Regions from separate parts of the Shewanella sp. ULN5 genome, predicted to be linked through region 1. Evidence: predicted binding sites of a transcription regulator. Region 1 holds the regulator's gene; each other region holds the start of a gene.
What was found. Region 1 encodes sigma-54, which starts transcription at its own class of promoters, with help from an activator protein. Its sites were predicted from a motif close to GTTGGCACGNNNNTNGNNT; they were not measured.
Positions count from the first base shown of each region.

Region 2: ORI98_RS11780 (YccF domain-containing protein) is a predicted target of sigma-54. The motif match lies at 4,082-4,100, and genes of this name have one in related genera.
Region 3: flgB (flagellar basal body rod protein FlgB) is a predicted target of sigma-54. The motif match lies at 3,508-3,526, and genes of this name have one in related genera.
Region 4: ORI98_RS00710 (PAS domain-containing sensor histidine kinase) is a predicted target of sigma-54. The motif match lies at 1,460-1,478, and genes of this name have one in related genera.

Region 1 is NZ_JAPJEE010000012.1:78,470-84,019, forward strand. It holds gene rapZ (RNase adapter RapZ) at 1-507, opposite strand, end outside; gene ptsN (PTS IIA-like nitrogen regulatory protein PtsN) at 504-947, opposite strand; gene hpf (ribosome hibernation promoting factor) at 950-1,237, opposite strand; gene ORI98_RS12540 (RNA polymerase factor sigma-54) at 1,264-2,751, opposite strand; gene lptB (LPS export ABC transporter ATP-binding protein) at 2,903-3,634, opposite strand; gene lptA (lipopolysaccharide transport periplasmic protein LptA) at 3,631-4,131, opposite strand; gene lptC (LPS export ABC transporter periplasmic protein LptC) at 4,205-4,765, opposite strand; gene kdsC (3-deoxy-manno-octulosonate-8-phosphatase KdsC) at 4,762-5,328, opposite strand; gene ORI98_RS12565 (KpsF/GutQ family sugar-phosphate isomerase) at 5,331-5,550, opposite strand, start outside.
Region 2 is NZ_JAPJEE010000011.1:43,155-48,704, forward strand. It holds gene ORI98_RS11760 (LysR family transcriptional regulator) at 1-889, shown strand, start outside; gene ORI98_RS11765 (TIGR00266 family protein) at 1,087-1,842, shown strand; gene ORI98_RS11770 (EVE domain-containing protein) at 2,241-2,702, opposite strand; gene ORI98_RS11775 (ABC transporter substrate-binding protein) at 2,862-3,629, shown strand; gene ORI98_RS11780 (YccF domain-containing protein) at 3,626-4,039, opposite strand; gene ORI98_RS11785 (1-aminocyclopropane-1-carboxylate deaminase/D-cysteine desulfhydrase) at 4,242-5,225, shown strand.
Region 3 is NZ_JAPJEE010000001.1:186,433-191,982, forward strand. It holds gene flgF (flagellar basal-body rod protein FlgF) at 1-160, opposite strand, end outside; gene flgE (flagellar hook protein FlgE) at 411-1,784, opposite strand; gene flgD (flagellar hook assembly protein FlgD) at 1,844-2,632, opposite strand; gene flgC (flagellar basal body rod protein FlgC) at 2,657-3,073, opposite strand; gene flgB (flagellar basal body rod protein FlgB) at 3,076-3,474, opposite strand; gene ORI98_RS00805 (protein-glutamate O-methyltransferase CheR) at 3,600-4,439, opposite strand; gene ORI98_RS00810 (chemotaxis protein CheV) at 4,544-5,464, opposite strand.
Region 4 is NZ_JAPJEE010000001.1:170,615-176,164, forward strand. It holds gene ORI98_RS00705 (sigma-54 dependent transcriptional regulator) at 1-252, opposite strand, end outside; gene ORI98_RS00710 (PAS domain-containing sensor histidine kinase) at 245-1,345, opposite strand; gene ORI98_RS00715 (sigma-54 dependent transcriptional regulator) at 1,552-2,982, opposite strand; gene fliS (flagellar export chaperone FliS) at 3,542-3,946, opposite strand; gene ORI98_RS00725 (hypothetical protein) at 3,953-4,273, opposite strand; gene fliD (flagellar filament capping protein FliD) at 4,297-5,550, opposite strand, start outside.

The DNA of each region.
Region 1 (5,550 bases):
GAAGCCGAATGATTCAAAGTTAATGACTAACTCTTTATCAACACTGCCCATCAATATTTCACGCACTTGATCGCTCAATTCGTAAATGTTTAATGCTGAAGTATCAATATAATGGTCTACCACATTCGCGATAGGTTCTAATAACACCCCTTCTAATTTAATTGCTTCTAGAAGTGATATTTGATTCTTAGATAAAGGGTGTAACCGGCGGGTTTCGCTATAACGTTTAAGTAATACTTTGTCTGAAGAGTTTAAGAAAAAGCTACAGATTTCAGTATCGCTACCTAACTTAGCAAGTTGTTCTTGTAGTACTTTTCCTTGGTCGGCAATATTACGTACGTCGACACTAATCGCTATTTGATCGCGGCTGCCAGTAAGCTGGTCCAATAATGTTCCAATCAATGCCACAGGTAAATTATCGACACAGTAGTAACCAAGGTCTTCTAATACCCTTAGTGCGACAGACTTACCTGAACCAGAGCGGCCCGATACAATAACTAATTTCATGCAGTGATAACCTGATAGAGTTCAGTGGAGTTACTACTTTTACGTAACTGCTTGAGAATAAGTTTATCTGATAGCTTTTCTGCCATCGAAGATAAAGTGCTGAGGTGTTGTTGGCATTGTTCCGCTGGAACTAATAAGGCAAATAACAAATCAACGGGTTGTTTATCTATGGCATCAAATGGAATGGGTTCTTCACATTTAATAAAAATCGCAATGGGGTGTTCGATGGTCGTCAATCGACCATGAGGGATTGCAATGCCAGAGCCTATTCCTGTGCTACCCATTTTTTCTCTGGCCACTAGGCTTTCGAAAATCTCTTGCGAAGAAAGGGATGGGTACTGGGCAGCGACTAAATCGCTGATAAGTTCCAGTACCTTTTTCTTACTGCCCGGTGAGGCACAGGAGGTGCATTCCGGCTGCAGGATGGTACTAAGTTCCATCATTAATGCTTAGATAGTTTCTCTTTGTGTTTAATAACCTGACGATCGAGTTTGTCGATCAGGGCGTCTATTGCATGATACATGTCGGCATGATCAGCAGCTGCAAATACTTCAGCGCCATTTAAGCTGACTTTTGCTTCTGCCTTTTGCTGTTGTTTTTCGACATTTAACACGACATGCACATTATGGATCTGATCGAAATGTCGTTCAAGCTTTGAAAATTTTATCGTGACATATTCGCGTAATGATTCAGTAATTTCAACATGGTGACCTGTTAAATTTATTTGCATATTTATCCTCCAATTGCCTAGGTAGATTATAAACTCTTACGCTGGTTTGAGGGGGGGATCATCATCGCCTCACGGTATTTCGCGATAGTACGACGTGCAACATTAATCCCTTGTTCAGCCAAAAGATCCGCCATTTTACTGTCGCTTAATGGTTTCTTTTGGTTTTCGGCAGCAACCAGTTTTTTTATAAAGGCTCTAATTGCTGTTGATGAGCACTCGCCGCCGTCGTCGGTACTGACGTGGCTAGAGAAAAAGTATTTTAATTCGAATAATCCGCGCGGAGTATGCATGTATTTTTGAGTTGTGACCCTCGAAATAGTTGATTCATGCATCTCTACCGCTTCAGCTATGTCATTCAGTACCATAGGTTTCATGGCTTCTTCACCATACTCAAAAAAACCTTGTTGGAACTGGACAATGCAATTGGACACTTTTAATAAGGTGTCGTTGCGGCTTTCTAAACTTTTAATAAACCATTTAGCTTCTTGCAAGTGACCGCGAATAAATTGGCTGTCAGACTGACTTTTACTGCTTTTTGCCATCGCCGCATATTGCTGGTTTATACCAATTTTGGGCATATTGTCAGGATTTAATTCAACAACCCAACGACCATTCTTTTTCATCACCGAAACATCGGGGATAACATATTCATCATCCTGCGGGGTGATCATCGAACCAGGGCGTGGATTCAAAGATTGAATTAACTCAATAGCCTCACGAAGTTCATCTTCTTTTAACTTGGTTTTACGCATCAATGTGCGAAAGTCTCTGCCTGCAATTAAATCTAAATAATCTTTGATAAGCACTTTTGCGTTATCAATGTGAGGTGTATTGGGATCATATTGCATTAACTGGATCAGCAAACATTCACGGAGATCGCGAGAGGCAACGCCAATAGGATCAAAATGTTGGATACGTTTCAGTACCGCTTCAACTTCATCAAGCTCAACCGATTCGTCTCCCATTGCTTCTAAGATGTCTTCGGTGCTTTGGGTTAAATAACCTGTGTCGTCAATGGCATCGATGATGGCGGTGGCAATGGCTAGGTCGGTATCAGAAAAAGGAGTGAGATTCTTCTGCCATTCAAGGTGTTCGTACAAACCTTCTGAGGTTTCACCTTGAAAAGGCATGTCATCGCTTGGCATGCTGCCCGATCCAGAACTGGCCATCGGAGATGCGGTGTACACTTCATCCCAGGTCGTATCCATAGGCAAATCATCAGACATTTGCTCTTTTGTCATCGATTCTGCTGTATCAACGCTTGAGGTGTCTTTTTCTATTGTTGGCGCGACTAGTTCACTAAAATCAGTTTCTGATTGGTTTTTTTGTTGGTCATTTTTGTTGTTAAATTCTGCAAATTCATCTTCCATTTCAAGCAAAGGGTTTGAGTCTAATGCTTGTTGAATTTCTTGCTGTAACTCCAAAGACGATAACTGCAGCAAACGAATCGCCTGTTGCAGTTGTGGGGTCATAGTCAGATGTTGACCCATTTTAAGTTGGAGTGACGCTTTCATTACTGCTGATCCCTAGAAGATTTCCGTTTGCTACACCGTTTCACACGAGTGTATTTCGCAAATGTTGTTTAAATACATTGTGAAACACCACAATAAAAGCTTACTGAAGTGTTGGTATTTTCAAAGCATCTATCTGTTGTGCTTACATTAACTATAGCTTGAATTGTTCGCCCAAGTATACTGCTCGTACTTGTTGATTGTTGAGTATTTCATCAGGTGTTCCCTCGGCAATGAGATTGCCTTGGCTGACAATATAAGCGCGCTCACAAACATCAAGGGTTTCGCGAACATTGTGGTCAGTAATGAGCACTCCAAGGCCACGACTTTTCAGTTGTTGAATAATTTTTTTAATATCAATAACTGAAATGGGGTCAACACCGGCAAAAGGTTCATCGAGTAAGATAAACTTAGGATTTGCGGCCAATGCACGTGCAATTTCAACTCGACGTCTTTCACCACCAGAAAGGGACATGCCTAAACTGTCTCGAATATGGGTGATATGAAATTCCTCTAAAAGACTTTCCAGCTCTTGAATTCGTTCATCCTGGCTTAATGATTTGCGCGTTTGCAGAACGGCCATAATGTTGTCATGAACGGTTAGCTTTCTAAAAATACTCGCTTCTTGTGGTAAATAGCCGATTCCTTTGCGAGCACGTAAATGCATTGGATCTGCAGTCAAATCATCATTATCAATTAAAATACGACCGTTATCACTTTTGACTAAACCTACCACCATATAAAAGGTGGTGGTTTTTCCGGCGCCATTAGGACCTAACAAGCCGACAATTTGACCGGTTTTTACCGTTAAACTGACACTTTTTACAACTTGACGACTTTTATAGCTTTTAGCTAAATTTTCAGCGGTTAAGGTAATTTGGCTCATTGGTTACCTTGCTTTTTTAACGGAATTTCAGGAAGTTTTTGTTTCGGTACATCTTCGGTTTGGAAGTTTTCAGGCTGAATGATGGTAATAACACGGTCTTCTCCCTTACCGGTACTTTCTGCAATCAGCTCTTGGGCGGTGATATTGTAGCGAATAACATTGCCCGTCACTTTGCTACCGGCCTGATCTAACTTGGCATTGCCAGTTAATAATAAACCTGTCGTGGCTAGGTCGTAGCGGATCTCATTGGCACTGGCGGTGCCTATTCGACCATCATCTAATTCCTGCGAAAACGTTGCGGGATTACCAATAGCAATCAACGTTTTAGTTTGGCCATTTTCAGCTGAAAATGCGCGTAATTCATCGGCATTAATATTAATACTACCTTGGGTGATTTTTACTGGGCCATTAAAAATAATCTGGTTATTTTTAATGTCCGCACGTTGGCTTACCGCGGCAATTTTCAGCTCTTGTTGCAGATCGCCTTCTTTGGCCATGACGTTGTTCGCCAGTGCCGCGATAGCAAATGTTGCAAGAACACTGACCTTACAGAGTGATTTGGATAAAAACTTAATGTGGTTCATATGTTCCTTCTACCTCACTGAGCAAGGTAATTTCTTCTGCATTGAGATCGGCAAATAATCCTAAGCCATTAATTAAAAAACCATTACCTTTAATGATAACCGGATCTTCAGAGCGGCCAATCATGGTTTCTAAATCAAAGGTGACTTGCTGTGTTTCGAGCGATTGTAGCGGCTCTTCAATGTCAATGGCATTGATTATTACATCATTTTGTAAACTGACTTTATTTGTCTGTTGTTCAAGCGTGGCGTTTTTTGCGGTTATTTGCCATTGCGCTTTACCGTTTTGTGGATAAAGTAGCAATACGGGGTCAGTAAATAAAGTCGTATTAGTCATGGAGTAATGCTCCATGTGTGTAGCGCTCATTTTACTGTCGACTAAACCTAGCGTATTAAATTCTGTAGTATGCAGGTCATCAGCGACAAAATCAGGCCGCTCAATACGTGTGTCTACTACCAGTGCCATTTTGTTGCGTTTATCCTGTACCTGCCAGTACAAAGTTAACGCTAAGCCAAAGAATGCACAGATGGCGAGTGTGGTACGATTCATATACTCATACCGTGGGCATTTTCAAATTTGCCTTGGCTTAACAATAGTAAATCTGTGAGTTCACGCAATGCGCCATGACCGCCCTTGATGTGTGTTGTCATGTGGCAATGCATACGAACAAAGGGATGGCCATCAGCAACACAAACCGCTAAACCAACCACTTTCATAACTGGCAAATCAACCATGTCATCACCGATATAAGCGACTTCATCTGCAGCTACGTTATATTGCTTGATTAATGCTTCATACGGGACAAACTTATTATCAACACCTTGATAAATATCTTTTATACCCAGAGCGCTCATGCGGTTTTCGACGATTTGAGATTTACGTCCGGTAATAACGGCTACATTTATTCCACTTGTTAGTGCTGAACGAACACCGTAACCATCGCGGGTGTGAAAAGCTTTGGTTTCTTCACCACTGTTATTCAAATAAATGCGGCCATCAGAAAATACGCCGTCAACATCACAAATCAGCAGTTTAATTTTTTTCGCTCGCTGCCAAATATCATCGCTAATTGGGCCGTAAAAACCTTGATGGCTTGGCGTTTGAATTGTCATGTTTATATTACCCCTGCTTTAACCATATCGAGCATATTTAATGCGCCAATTGGTTGATGTTGTTCATTTACGACAATCAAACCATTGATGTTTTTCTCATCCATAATTTGCAGTGCTTGTGCAGCCAAGATGTTAGCCGGGCTTGTCACGCAGTGTTTGGTCATAACATGTGAAATAGGTGTGGTACGCAAGTTCACTTCAGCGTCAATCACACGACGTAAA
Region 2 (5,550 bases), on a different contig from region 1:
AGTTGAAGAAGGGAGTTTTGCTAAAGCCTCTGAAAAACTGCATAAGGCACAGTCTGCGGTGAGTTATCAGGTTAAAAAGTTAGAGCAGCATCTTGGCGTGAGCCTATTTAACCGTGATCAATATCGTGCTGAGTTAACTCCAGAGGGACGAGTGATTTTGGCAGAAGGACAACGCTTGTTGCAGCATTTAGCGAATATAGAGCATCTTGCTAGTCGCTTTAGTCAAGGCTGGGAGCCTAAGTTAGAGTTAGTGATTGATGGCGCGTTACCTATGGAACCCATCATGACAGCTTTAAAACGCATGGCCGAGCATAAAGTGCCAACCAAGATACAATTGAATATGGAGTTTTTGGGGGGCGTGCAACACAGGTTTGAGCGTGATAATGCCGATCTTATGCTGGTAAAAGATTATCTAGCTGGTCCCAATTACCATCCTAAAGCATTGCCGACTATTACCAGTATTTTGGTTGCCAGTTGCCAACACCCCTTGGTTGCCCTTAAAAATGTCACTCTAACCGAACTACAACAACACGTTGAGTTGACTATTCAAGATTCGTCACCGCAAAGATTAGTTCGAGATGAAATGCAGTTTGGTGGAGATAAAGTGTTTTATTTGTCGGGGTTTATTATGAAAAAAAATGCCCTGTTAAAAGGACTCGGTTTTGGTTGGATGCCAGCATTTTTAATTCAAGAGGAATTACAGTCCCATCAATTAAAACCCGTTGATTTTATTGGCGGTAATCGATTCAGTTTTACACCACAATTGGTTTCGACACTTGAACGGCCATTAGGGAGAGCTGGACAGTTATTCACAGAGTTAATTCTTGATGAGTTTACCCGCTTTGAGTTTCAAGGTTCCAAAGAGTTAAATACAACAGGGCTAGGATGATTTAGGTAACATATGGCTCAGATGGATTCAATATCACAGGCCATTCTACTTAATATTATCTTGTAAAATGCCTAGCAGAGCGGTTCATCAACAAGATATCGGCGTGTTAAGCTGAAATACAATGTTGACATATTATGTCAACACCTTTAAGTTGTTTGAATAATTAATTCAGAAATTCTATGTTACAGGAGTGACTAATGAGTAAGCAGTGCCACGAAGTGGATTTTGAAATCATCGGCTCAAGTATGCAGTTAGTCGAAATTGAACTCGATCCGCAAGAAACCGTCATCGCTGAAGCTGGGGCGATGAATTATATGGAGCAGGATATCGCCTTTGAAGCTAAAATGGGCGATGGCTCAGAACCTGAATCAGGTTTTTTCGGAAAAATACTCGGTGCGGGGAAACGCGCATTAACTGGTGAGAGTATTTTTATGACTCATTTTACTAATGAGGGCCATGGAAAACGTAAAGTTGCATTTGCAGCCCCTTATCCTGGTAGTGTGTTGGCCGTCGATTTGTCAAAGCATCAAGGCGAAATCATTTGCCAAAAAGACAGTTTTTTAGCCGCGGCTTTAGGCACTAATGTCACGATGAAATTCAATCGTCGCTTAGGCGCAGGATTTTTTGGCGGTGAAGGTTTCATACTACAAAGTTTGAAAGGTGATGGCATGGTGTTTATTCATGCTGGTGGCACCTTGATAAAAAAAGAACTAAAAGGCGAAGTACTGAGAGTAGACACTGGCTGTTTAGTGGGTTTCTCACCAGGTATAGATTATGACATTCAACGTTCTGGCTCATTAAAATCAATGGTTTTTGGTGGTGAAGGGCTATTTTTAGCCACGTTACAAGGCCATGGAACTGTCTGGCTACAATCATTACCTTTCTCGCGTATGGCAGATCGTATTATCGCTCATGCACCTTCAAAAGGCGGTATTGCCCAGGGCGAACAGTAATAAATATCCATGACTGTTACTGAGGCCTGTTAAACTTCGAGGTTATTTCAGTGAGTGGTTGGTCATTATTACTAGGCAGAGTTGCAGTTTAGAGATGCTACATAATAAGTCGATAACCGGTAAGAGTGGCCAATAATTGCATCCAGAGGTGTGCGGGTAAATCTGTTTGACGTTTTGTTGCTTGGTTTTTTCTATAACCAAGAAGTATCCTTTACCTCAATTAACACGTTTTTAACGCTAACAAAACTCAACCAGCAAAACTCAACATGACTTAGTGACACCATGTAAAAACTGCGACTCATATAACACTATATTATTTCTTAGTTGTTATATGAGCCCGCTCTATATTCTATCGATTTGTCGCTTTTTTCGATGTAAATGACTATCGACTTAAATGACTATCGACTTAAAAACATAATATGCTCAAACTCTTCTGCTGATACTGGCTGTACACTTAACCTTGCCCCTTTAGCGACTAAAACCATATTGGTTAACCGTGGATCGGCTTTCAGCTGCTTTAGCGAAATAGGCCGGTTAAACTTTTCCATAAAATGTAATTCAACTTGAATCCATTTGGGGTTAGCGATGTCGGACTTTTTATCAAAATAAGTGGAGTTGATATCAAAAGCGCTCATATCTACTGTTGCCGCTTGGCTTACCTCTACTAATCCGACGATAGCAGGAACTTTACAGCTGGAGTGGTAGAAAAAGACTAAATCATTTTGCTTTACCTGATCTCGTAAAAAATTTCTCGCTTGATAGTTTCGAATACCTTGCCATGCTGTTTTTTGATCTTTACTCAATTGTAAATCATCAATACTAAATTCATCTGGCTCTGATTTCATCAACCAATAATTCATAAGTTTCACCAAAAAATGAGTCTGTACTATTATTGAATAATAGTGTTTATTTTATATGCCGTTAAGCACCTGCTATAAAGATATTATTTGTGGCAATTTAAAAAACGGTTCAATTATTATATCACTGAATTATCGAAGGTAATTTTTTAAGGGGCATAAATGGTTTCAATGCTAAGCCGTCACAAGCTTGCTTATAACATAGGTGCAATCGTAATCCTGTTATCTGCGCAGTTAACGGCAGATACGCTTGAGCTGTCAACTTTAGAGTGGCCGCCATTCACTGGAGCCAATCTCATTGAAAAAGGCGTTACCAGTCAGATCGTGCAGCAGGCACTTAGTTATGAAGGGCATGAGTTAAAAGTGTCGGTATTGCCTTGGAACAGAGCAATTAGAGTCGCAAAAAAGGGGGGCAATAGCGGTTATTTTCCTGAATATCTTAATGAGACTAATGATTTTATATTCTCAGATTCTTTAGGAAGTAGTCCGATAGGGTTATTACAACGAAGAAGTACCCCAATAAAGTTGACGGTCTTATCAGATTTGAATAACTACACTCTCGGTGTTGTGAAGGGATATGTTAATACTGATGAAATAGACAATATGATTAGAGATGGGCGACAACCCTTTGAAGAAGCTAATGATGAACGGCAGAACATCTTGAAATTAGCCGCTGGAAGAATCGACGCTATTGTTATTGATTACAATGTCTATCAATATCTTCAGCATGAACCTAAGATAGCGGGGATTTCGCACTTACTGCAATTGAATTCTAAGCCATTGGCACTAAAAAGTTTGCATATCGCTTTCAATAATAATGATCAAGGCCGTAAATGGCAGAAGGTGATTAATAGGGGATTATCTCAATTTGATGCACAACAAATGATGGATGCTTACTTGATTGAATCAAGTAAGCATCAAGGCCATTAATATTGCTCTGTTGGTACAACTGTTTGACCAATTGGCGTTAAGCTTAATAAGGCAAGTTTCAAGTGTTGTATACCAAATGGAATACCAATAATGGTAATAAAACAAGCTAAGGCATGGGTTAAATGGCCTATCGCTAACCAAATTCCGAAGAATAAAAACCAAATAATATTGCCAACCATTCCCATTGTGCCTGTGCCTAAATCATGTTCACCCGTTAACTGTCTGCGATTAACGGTTTGCTGACCAAAAGGCCAAAAAGCCATCTCGCCTATCACGAAACAAGCGCGGCCAAATGGAATACCGATTATACTGATAAAACACAATATCCCAGCTAACCACCAGGCTAATCCCATTACAAAACCACCCAGTACAAACCATGCAATATTAAATATCAGCCTAAAAATAGCCATTTGAGTTCCTTTTTACAGTTTAAATTCAATCATATTTAGTATTAGCAATTATTGCGCCAACATTTAAGTGTCTGATATTGTTGGTATAAGGCTGATTTCTACTAATGGTGAGACAAATAAAATGAGCAATTAGACTAAATATAGCGGCTTTTAACTAAAGTTAGATACAATGCCGTTATTAATGACTTTATGATTGAGATTAATGCTAACTAATAGCCCTACAGATACGATGTACTTTGCAGGCAGACAAATACATATTAAACGAGATGATTTGTTACATGCAGATTTTAGTGGCAATAAAGCCCGCAAATTTTATCACTTTCTAGTGAATGATTTTCCTGATGTGTCCCATGTTGTGGGGTCCGGTTCTGCGCAGGCAAATTCATTATATTCTCTATCGGTATTGGCAAAAATAAAGGGCTGGAAATTAGATTACTATGTGAGTCATATTGCCGATTATTTAAAGCAACAGCAGAGGCTACCGTCAGAAATCCGGTCTAATTATTCTGAAGCGATTAAAAATGGCGCTAATGTCATTGAAATTGATTGGTCTTCAAATCTGTTTAATGCCTGCCAACATTTAGATGATGCCATTAAGGTATTAAAACAAGATTACCTAGAAAAAAATAACGCTTTGGAAACTTTATTTATTCCGGAAGGGGGGCGTTGCGAATATGCTAAAACTGGCATTTATGAACTCGGTAAAGAAATAATAAATTGGGCAGTTATTCAAAATATTAATAAGTTATCTATATTTTTGCCATCAGGCACAGGTACCACAGCGTTATATTTACAAGAGTACTTTGTAAAACAGGCTCAAAAAAATACTTTAGATATTGAGGTGTTAACCTGTAGCACAGTAGGTGGAGATGCTTACCTTATAAGCCAGTTTGATGAGTTATCTTTAAATACTCTCCATCATCCACAAATACTAAATGATGGTAAAAAATACCATTTTGGTAAGCTTTATCTTTCATTATTTCATCTATGGCAACAGGTATTAGATTCAAGTGGAATAGAGTTTGATTTACTTTATGATCCCATCGGATTAAATGTATTGAAACACACTATTGAGTCTGGTGATCTTAAAGATCGTGAAATACTTTATATCCATCAAGGTGGCTTATTAGGCAATGCCACAATGTTACCCAGATACCAAAGAAAGCAGGCTTTAACTATAAAATAATCTTTATTACATATAGTTAGTTTTGTGGTTTACAGTCTTAATGTTTTGAATGAGATATTGGATAGGGTTTTGAAAGATTTATCAGTTTGCTCTGTTGATAATAAACGTTCGGTAAATGAGAGGAGAATACCGTTAGCCAAGTTTATTAAATAACAGAGCAAATGATGTACGCAAAGCGTAGAGGTTTACTTGTTAGAACTGATTAACCATTTCATAAAGTTCAACGCTTCGATGCGTTTTGAAAAGGTTGTTTTGTTTTTACCTTGAGAATCAGTAAAAGCAATTGAATTTTTATTTGATGAAATTGAATTAACTGGGAAGTTAA
Region 3 (5,550 bases), on a different contig from region 1:
GAGTCGGTAAGCCTTCACCAAACGCCTGCATCGCTCTTGCTTGGGTCATGTCAGACTTAAAACCATCAGTGTTGGCATTGGCTAAATTGTTAGCACGAACCGCTAAAGCATTCATGCCTTGTTTAGCGCCGCTCATTGCAACATACATAAATTTGTCCATCTGCCGCTCCGTCAATAATTCTTCAAGTAAAGATATTAACTAGTTAATGCAAACAGAGTGCCAATAATTAAAGTGCGTGTAAGACGTTGATTCTATGTGGTAGGAAGGGGTTGTCGCGAGGAAGATTAAATATACAGTGTCAAAAAAACACCTGTTAGATTTATTCAGGCTTATGAGCCACTAAAATAGGCAAGGTGTTGCCGCTGATGGCAACACCTCTATCTATAATGGTTGTTTAAATAGCCTAAAATTATCTGATCTGTAACACGGTTTGGTTTAAGGTGTTGTTCACTTCAAGCGTTCTAGAATTGGCCTGGAAGTTACGTTGCGCAGAAATCAAATCCACTAACTCAGTGGTTAAATCAACATTCGACTGTTCAAGCGCTGAAGAACGAATACTACCAAAAGTACCACTATTAGCCTCACCCGCTAAAGCAGGGCCAGAATCCAAACTGGCTTTCCAAGATGTATTACCCACTTGAGTTAAGCCTTGCTCATTGGCAAATCGCACTAGGGCTACTCTTGAAAGTGGTACAGTAGACCCGTTACTGTAACTTGCAGTAACCAGTCCATCGGCACCAATACCCACATTTGTTAAACGCCCAACTGTAGTTCCGTCTTGAGTTAACTCAGTTACTTCGAATGGTGATGCATATTGTGTTGGATTATTAAAGTTAACAGTAATTTCTTGAGAACCATCAGCACCGGGACCTAATACATTGGCGCCGCCAACACCCAACACTTCAGTTTTTATTACCGCAGGGTCGCTACCGGTATAAGCGCCTGCATCATTAAATTTAATCACGGCACCTTTCCAACCAGAAGCATTCACTGCGCTTCGGGTATCATTTGGAGCTGGATCAGGTTGACCATCACCATCTGTATCAATTTTATACTGCCCTGCCGCACCATCTAAACTTACCGGTTTGCCATCGACTGCGTAATAAGCAACCCAGTTACTTTCACCGGTATATGACCCATCTTCAGGTTTAATAAAGTAAGTGGTCATAATATGTGATTCACCCAATGAGTCATAGATTGTTACAGAGGTTGAATTATTAAATGTATCGGGATTTGTTGGGTCAAAAGCTGCAGGGTCTAGTGCTGACTCTCCTACATTTAGATTCATTTGTAAACCGACTTTACCTGACATTACCGGGCTACCAGCAGTATCAGGGATTTTAATCGGCTGGGTGGTAGTTAAACTCACTGAAGTTGAATTACCATCTTTATCAACAGGAAAACCTTGTAAAAAATTACCTGCCGAATCAACCATATAATTTGCAGAATCGACCTTAAACGCACCAGCACGAGAAAATGACTGATCACGGGTGCCAAGCTCAGATGAGGTGACAAAAAAACCGCCACCACTGATCGCCATATCTAATGAATTACTGGTAAATTGCAAGCTTCCCTGGTGAAATTGTTGTGCGACCTGAGTGGTCGTTGTACCACCACCCACTGCCGTTTTACTGTTTGAGAAGATTGAATTAGCGTAAACATCCGCAAATTCGGCACGTGACTCTTTAAAACCAATGGTATTGACGTTAGCAATATTGTTGGCTGTGGTATTTAAATCTTTTTGAGCGGCTGCGATACCACTTAGTGCGATGTTAAAAGACATATTTCACCTCAAATAATCAGGTTTTCTTAAATGACAAATTATTGTCACAAGTTAAATTGTTAAGATTCAGATACCGCGAGTACGTCGGTCAACTTAATGCCGCCAATCCCACGTAAATTCAAAATAGCGCCAGTTGCGGCAGTACCTAGTGAAACACTAGTCACATGGGCATATGTTGACACAGGTAAGTCTTGTGATTGCCCATCAACTTTACCGCTCGCTTTAATGGAATAACTTCCCTCAGCGACAGGCTCACCATTTTTATCTAATCCATCCCAGGCCACATCCACATTGCCGCCTGCACTGCCATCAATTTCATAGGTTTTAATCAATTGACCAGCTTCATCTTCTATTCGAATCGTAATCTTATCAATTGCTTCTGGTGTACTTACCACACCTTTTATTTCAGAACTGCCTGCGGTAATTGCACCTGTATCAGATGGGATTAACACTTTACGTCCCACTAAACTAGACGCTTGTAAAGCTTGGCTAGAACTCATCACACCATTTAAATTCAGAATTTCTTTATTTAAATTAGCAATACCATCTACCGTTGAAAACGAGGCCATTTGTGCAATCATTTGATCATTATCAACCGGCTTAAACGGGTCTTGCATCGAAAGCTGTTGGCTGAGCAGTGCAAAAAAATCTTCCTGCTTAAGCATTTGATCTTTCGCTTCAGGCGTTTCCGGTTTTTCTGGTAAGCGAATACCATCTAGAAAAGGATTACCCGTACTTGTGGTAGTCGAATTTGACTGCACAGTGTTTTTACTTACCGTACCGGTATTCGTTGATGTCGATGCCTGTTGCGGCAAAGACTGACTGCTATAAGGATTAACGAGGCTCACAACTTACCTCCTACAATAGTCATGTTATTTACCCATTCTAAGTGTTTGTTGCAGCATAGATTTAGCGGCATCAGCTACTTGAACATTCATTTGATACGAACGTGACGCTGAAATCATATCGGCCATCTCTTCCATGACATTCACGTTTGGCTTGTAAATAAAGCCATCTCCATCAGCCATTGGATGATCTGGTGCAAATTCTTTCATCAGGGGCTTATCACTTTCAACAATGCCACTGACGTTAACGCGATGGGCACCAGATTGCTGGTGATTCGCTTTTGCCATTTCAGCTTCAAAAACGGGATGACGTGCTCGATATGTTTTATCAATGCTACTTGATACAGAGTCAGCGTTGGCGATGTTACTTGCAGTGGTATTGAGCCTGACAGACTGAGCCGTCATACCTGAACCCGCTACATCAAAAATATTAAATAAGCTCATAGTTAATCACCTCGCAATGCTTTACGCATTCCAGAAAACTTACTTTCTAAAAACCCCAATGACATTTGGTATTCAAGAGAGTTTTGCATAAAGGCGGATTGTTCTTGCTGCATATCGACCGTATTGCCATCACCCGTATCAGGCTGATTGGGCACTCGAAACTTTACATGCTGCTGACTGAGTGCAGTTAAATCGAAATGTTTTTCGTTGGAAGAACTCATCGTCAAACCTTTTTGACGAGAACTTGCTGCTTGCATCGCAGAGGCAAAATCGACATCACGCGCTTTATACCCTGGGGTATTTGCATTCGCTATGTTGCTTGATAATACTTCAGCGCGTTGCGCCCTAACACCCAGAGAGTATTGATGTACCCCAAGTGCATTATCAAAATTAATCGCCATAAAATTGCCTCCATCAGCTAACTGATAGATATAAAGCAAAGGTTATGCCAATTATTTATTAATAAAGGGGAAATATAGAGAGGAGAGCATGTGTCAACAATAACACATGCTTTTCAATAGATTAACTAGGTTTTCTTTTGATAATAAATGCCAGGATTACAACGAACCATATCAAATTCATCTGTTAACCCAGCAATAGATTCTGACGCTCCAAGAAATAAAATCCCTTTTGGATTTAATGCGGCAGCAAATTGCCGCAAAATTTTCGCCTTTGCCTCAGGGGCAAAATAAATCAGCACATTGCGGCAAAATATAATGTCGTACTTACCAAGAAGCGTATAACTTTCAAGTAAATTATGTGCTCTAAAGTTAACTAAGCGTTTCACATTATCTTTGATTTTCATATTACCGTTAGGTAAAGCATCAAAAAACTGACGCTTACGCTCTTCAGATAACCCACGCGCTAATGCCAAACCATCATATTCTGCATTTTTACAACGCTCCAACATCGACGGAGACAAATCGGTTGCCTGAATGGTGATACCGCCAGGCAGTGCACCAGGTTTACGTTGCTGATACTCTAAAGCCGTCATTGCTAATGAGTACGGCTCTTGACCAGAAGAACACGCAGCAGACCATATACGCAATGAACGACCTAATTTAGAGTATTCAGGCAACAAAGTGTTATGCAGTAAATCAAAAGGATAACGGTCACGAAACCACAAGGTTTCATTAGTGGTCATAGCGTCAATCACCTCAGCACGCAACTGGCGTTCTGTCGGTTTCATTGAATGTTTAACCACTTCTGAGAGTGAAGGTAAATTGTACTTGCCCATTAACGGCGCAAGACGACTACGCACTAGATATTGTTTGTTCTCACCTAATACGATGCCGCTGTGTTGTTCTAGGAACAACCTAAATTGATTATATTCTGCTTCTGCGAGTGATTTATCTGTCACATTCACATCCTAATATAATGAGTGATTGTTGCCCTATTTCATTAGGGCTTTTACGCATTAACAATACTCATGAACTTGCCATGTTGTCTACTGCGATCAATAGACGATGATTATAAGCTTAAATGTTTGTTAACTGCCGCGGCTAATTCATCTGGATTAAATTTTGCAATAAAGTCATTCGCGCCAACTTTTTGTACCATAGCCTGATTAAACACACCACTTAATGAAGTATGCAGCACGACTTTAATATTTTTCAATTTTGGATCATCTCTGATTTCAGCAGTAAGGGTATATCCATCCATTTCTGGCATTTCAATATCTGAAATAATCAAAGGGATCTCGACAGAAACATCATCCATTTCTTTGGCAATGTTTTTAAGTTTTTCTAACGCTTCACGGCCATCTTTAGCGGTATCAATTTGCAACTTAAGTGACTCAAGTGAACGAATAATCTGCTTACGAGCAACCGCAGAGTCATCAATCACCATAATGTGATAATGCTGTTCTCTATCAATGGTTAATTGCTCATTGACTTCTTCACTGATCGCCGTTTTAACGGGTGATATTTCATCAAGAATTTTTTCAACATCTAAAATCTCAACAAGCTCACCTTCAATTTCCGTTACTGCGGTTAAGTATGAATAACGTCCTGCGCCCTGTGGAGGAGGCATAATTGCAGCCCAATTCATATTAATAATCCGTTCAACCGAGCTGACTAAAAAGCCCTGCACACTGCGGTTGTATTCAGAAATGATAATGAAGCAATTCTCAGTAGACGTTAATGGTCTACCACCTGTAGCAGCACTTAAATCGATAACAGAAATAGTCGCACCACGAATATGTGCCACGCCTTTAACAAACGGGTTCAATTTTGGCAAAGTCGTTAACGGTGGGCACTGAAGTACCTCTTTAACTTTAAAAACGTTAATACCAAAACGTTGACGTCCATTAAGTTTAAACAACAGTAACTCTAATCGGTTTTGACCAACTAATTGAGTTCGTTTGTTGACGGATTCCATGATACTCGACATAACACTGCCTTTTTTTATTAAAATATCCGAATAAATAGATACTAGCCTGTTTTGCTTCAAAACATAAATTGAAACTGGATTTCTTG
Region 4 (5,550 bases), on a different contig from region 1:
ATAAGCTGTCATGAGCAATAACGGTAACTTCGGCTGAGCCTGCTGTAAGTAATTTAATAAACCTATGCCGCCAATCCCTTCCATTTGCACATCACTGATCACCAAATCAAAATGATTCGCCTTTAGGGCGATTATCGCTTCTTCAGCACTGCCGACATCAACACATTCATAATGGGCTAACAGTAAGGTATCGAGTAATGCTTCACGTAAATCAGCATCATCTTCAACTAACAGCAATTTTGCTTCAGACATGATTAATCTCCTGAGCGTTAGACTCTGCATCAACCACTTTTAACATAGGAAAACTTAACCTCACCTGGCAACCCATTTGTGGCTTACAGGATAATTGAATTTTACCGCCATGATTGCGTACAACAGACTGCACAACAGCCAACCCTAAACCTGTACCCTGCGCTTTTGTGGTAAAAAACGGCTCTAGTACCTGTTGTTGGGTTTTAGGGTCAAGGCCTTTACCATTATCGATAACATCTAAAATAACCTGTTCATCATCTTCAAATGCACAAATTTTTATTTTTGTCGCACCAGCTTCGAGGCTGTTCATCACTAAATTATTTACCGCTGAACTCAGTGCATCACCATTTGCTATTAGGCTTGCGTCGGTTAAACACTCTTGAAAAATTTCACACGATTTTCGCTGAGCAATCACTTCACAATTAGCCATTACCACATCGATGATTTGCGCTATAGCAACATTATCAGCTTTCGCATCTTGTCGACCTTTGGCCATCAGCAGCATATCGTTGACCTGACGTTCAAGCTCATTAAGACGATCAACCAATTTTGTTTGAAAACGCGTTTTCGAAGGTTCTGCAAGTTTAGGGTTACCTAAATTTGAAGCATAAAGTAATGCCGCTGATAACGGTGTGCGAATTTGATGTGCCAGTGTTGCCACCATTTTACCCAGCGCAGATAAACGCTGTAGATGCGATAAATTTTTCTGGAGTAAGCGGGTTTCTGTTAAATCGGTTAGCACAATTAACTGACCAGGTTCAGGAGTCAATGGCGAGATGGCTAACTTAACTCTGCGGCCATTTTTTAATGACACTTCATGCCCATCATCGTCCTGAGGAGAAAATGCCCGGTTTATGATTTCAAACCAGCGTAGCCCTTGTAAAGGTCGACCAAGTAATTCTGCCGCCATTGGATTAGCTAACGTCACGACACCATCGCCATTAATAATCACCACCCCAGAAGGGAGCGCTTGAAGAATATGCGCCATTTGATTTGACATATTCGCGGCCTCTTGCACTTTGGCAAACTGACCGTAAGTCAATTTACTGTCATGTGAAAACTCAGGAGCGCTATTGACTCGCATTGAGGACACAGCAGAAGATTCCAGCGAAAACATGTTTTGCTGAAAATCTGTTTGATTTTGCTGAGTTATGGCGTGTGCGTTTAGCATAACGACTCCGTCAAAAGAATTACATTTAACGGGTTACTGCATTAAGTGTGCCAAAAAAATAAAGCATATCGAGTCGATATGCTTTAGAAAGTATTATAGGCTAGTTTGAAATAGGTGCTGTTAAATTTTTATTCTTTACTCATGCCATATTTACGCATTTTTTCAACCAAGGTAGTACGACGAATGCCCAGCATTTCAGCGGCTCTTGCTACTACATTGTCTTGCAATTCTAACGCTTGCCTGATCATATCAATTTCTAACTCAGCCAATAAATCTTTAAGATTTACCCCCTCAGGAGGAATCTCTGTCGGAAAGCGAGTTTCGGGAATATCAATCGGCTCATCATCATTAAAAATTGATGCCAAAGCATCCCTTTCTAATTGTTCTTCACTAATTTCGACACAATATTCAGGCACATCTATATGGCGATACTTTTGCGGTAAATCATTTACATCAACTAATCCGCCTGGATACAAAATAGTAAGACGCTCAACTAAATTCGATAATTCACGCACATTACCAGACCAAGCGTGTTCTTTAAGCGATTCGATTGCACGCTGCGTAAACCTTACTTTACCTCGGCCTTCGTTAAATACTCTACTGACCAACTCTTGTAACAGTAGAGGTACGTCGTCACGACGCTCACATAATGCCGGCATTTCGATAGGAAAAACATTCAAACGATAGTACAAATCTTCACGAAACTCATTTTCAGAAATCATGGTTTCTAAATCACGATGGGTAGCGGCAACAACACGCACATCGGTTTGAATGGTTTTACTACCACCCACACGCTCAAATACGCGTTCCTGAAGCACACGCAGCAATTTAACTTGCATTTGCAATGGCATATCACCTATTTCATCCAGAAATAGCGTACCGCCTTCGGCTAATTCAAAGCGACCTTTACGGGAAGATATTGCACCAGTGAAAGATCCCTTTTCGTGACCAAACAGCTCACTTTCAAGTAATTCTGGCGGAATAGCGCCACAGTTAACCGGAATAAAAGGCCCATCTCGGCGTTCAGAAATATAATGAATATTACGCGCAACCACTTCTTTACCCGTACCAGATTGCCCAAGTACTAACACTGTCGCATCAGAACTTGCTACTTGGCTGATCAAATGGCGAACATTCGCTATCCCTTGGCTTCGGCCAACAAGACTTCTAAATAACTTAGTTTGATTACCACTGGTAGGCACTTGCTCTTTCTTGGCTTGGCCAAAAACCTGGCAAAAATGTAATAGCTCAGTAAGTTGGGGATAATTGAAAGGTTCTTCGATAACACCCAAAATGTTTGATGTTTCGACCTGAGCATTACCTAACAACAGCAAAGGTTGCCATGGTGCGATAGTTGCGATATTTTTGATGCTTTCGGTCATCATACCATCAGATACAAGCACAATGGCACGGTATCGAGACTCTTCTATTAATGGTATTAAGGCGTCAACAGAAACAATGTCACATTGTTCACCTAAGAATTCAAAAATGCAGCACAGGCGTGTTACACGCTCAGAAACGGTACCGACAATTAAGATTCGTTGTTCAATTTGCATCATTTAGGGGCCAAAAGCTTGTTTATAGGTTTTTAATATCCATTGGCATTATTACGGTTTTTCAGTAAAAACCAAAGGATTTTTTATGGTCACAAGGGGTGACGATTCGTTGCAAATGCCAGTAAAAAAATCCGTTTACTCACACTTGCTGCCTACTTTAGGCAGAAATTCTTTTTTCGAACGTAAATATTGTATTAACCGAGCCTCATAAGCAAGTCAAACGACGTCTTATTAGCTAACAGAATTAATATTAGCGCATAATCGATTATTTTTCACGCAAGTACCCTGTTTTAAAGAATAAATATCTACAGAGTCCAAGTTTCAATTGAGAGTCAGCTTCAAAAGTGCGACTTAAATAACCACTACTTAGACGAATGCGATTTTTAACAAGTCTTAATTAAGCTCATTAAGTTAAACTCAGGTTTATATCAAACAATTTTAGTGAATAACCATTCAGTCATCAGTCATGCTATTGATACTTTATAAAGAAAATAAAAAACGCTAGTAAGCAAAGCTAACTAGCGTTTGATCAGAGTATGTCAAAAGCATCAGAGCATAGAAACTAATTTGTTTCCGAAGTGAGGTGATGTTTATCTTGTGGTATAGCATCCCAACCTTCTTTAATAGTTCTTAAAACTGCTGAGACATCATCAATAGCTTTTACATCATTATTGATATTAGCTTCGGTGATCTTAACCAACATAAAACCATATAAATCACTTAAGTTATTTGCTATTTCACCACCAGCATCCATATTCAAGCTATTGTTCAATCCATTAATTAAACCGATCGCTTTACCAATATAAAGAGACTTATTCTGTAAATCTTTTCGTTCAATCGCATAGCGACTTTGGGCGAGCCTTTCTAATGCCCCAGCAAACATCATTTGAATAATACGATGCGGTGACGCTACAGCAATCTCGCTGTCTAAAGACACTTTTCGGTATGACTGCAGTGAACTTCTCATTTTTACCTACCTATCTGAATCAATGGCCTTATAAACCTGTATTTTTCGCTTATTTGATTTACCAATACTCAATAAATCTTTTCTATTTTGCGATATAGCTTGGGCTCTTTTAGATAATTGATTTGTCAAATCGATCTGTTCACGTAGAGCCTTTTCATCAACACTCAACTCATTATTAATTATCTGCTCAATAAAAAGTTGACGCTGCTGAAACAACTCATGCAATTTAGAGACCAAGTTATCAGTCTCTTCATTTTCAGCAGGTATTGATTCAATCTCGCTCAACAAACGAATTATTAACTGATTAATACCATCAAGCTCAGACATTTATCATCCTTTATACATGACCACTATTGAGGAACTACACCCGGTAATGAATTTAGTCTATCGTATAAGCCTGCGCTTTGCTGATTTAACTGAGCCACAATGAGATCCATGGTATTAAATTGCTTATATAACCTTGCCTCTAATTGTTCCATCTTCAAAGTAAAAGCTTCTCGTTGGTCATCTAATCGAGAGGTCTGTTTAGTATAAGTCTTGTTTCTGTCATCGATTAAGCCGCCGGTTTTAACATAATTTTCAGCAAGATCGTCCAATTGATTTGCAAGCCCTGTTGTTTCGCTTGCAAACAGGCCTTCAATTTTATCCATATCATTAGCTATCACATCATCAAGCTTGCTATCATCGATTGTCAGCTTACCGTATCTATCAGTACTAATTCCTATTTCATACAATGCAATAGTTTCACCATTAACATCAACTCTATCACTGACAATTCCCCTCAACTGCGACTCTAGGGAACGGATAATAGAATCCCCCTGTAATGCCGAGGCTTTTTTGGTATCGGCATCATAGGAAGATAATTTATCAATAGACGCCATTAACGCATTATAAGAATCAACAAAGCCTTTAATATTCTCTTTAACTGCTTCTGTATCAAGCGTGATTGATAATGTAGAGGTTTGATTGATATCTGCCTTTGTTAAATCTAAAGAAACACCCGAAATAGCGCCAGCAACCGTGTTGGTTTGTGAAGTCACTTTTTGTCCATCAATATAGACAATTGAGTTTGTAGCGGGTTGAAGTTCGGACAAACTCACGCCATTGAACATATCAGCCAAGCCTGTGCCAGTTGTATCTGTAGCATTGACAGAAATTTGACTATCTGTCCCTTCAACATCTGAACTAAATACTAATCGACTACCACCATCACTGGTAATCACAGTTGCAGTCATTCCGGGGTTATCTGAGGCATTGTTTATTTTATTAGCAATTGCGTTAAGATCATCACTTGCTTCAATATCAACACCAAAAGCTTCAGAGCCAATAGTAAAATCTAAACGCCCTGTGCCCACAGTTTGCTGAGCATCGGTTGCAAAGGCGCCACCCACTTTATGGGCTTTAGCTAATTGTTCAACCTGAATACTATAAGTGCCCGACTTTGCCGAACTGGTTGTCGAGGCAGTAAAATATTCACTACCTCCGGTTGATACTTTACGCTGATTAAGAGAATTACCGTCTTGCAATTTGGCGAGTGCATCTTGAAATGTAGTCAATGCACTTTTTAAGGTACCAACAGCAGATACTTTCGCTTTAATCGCATC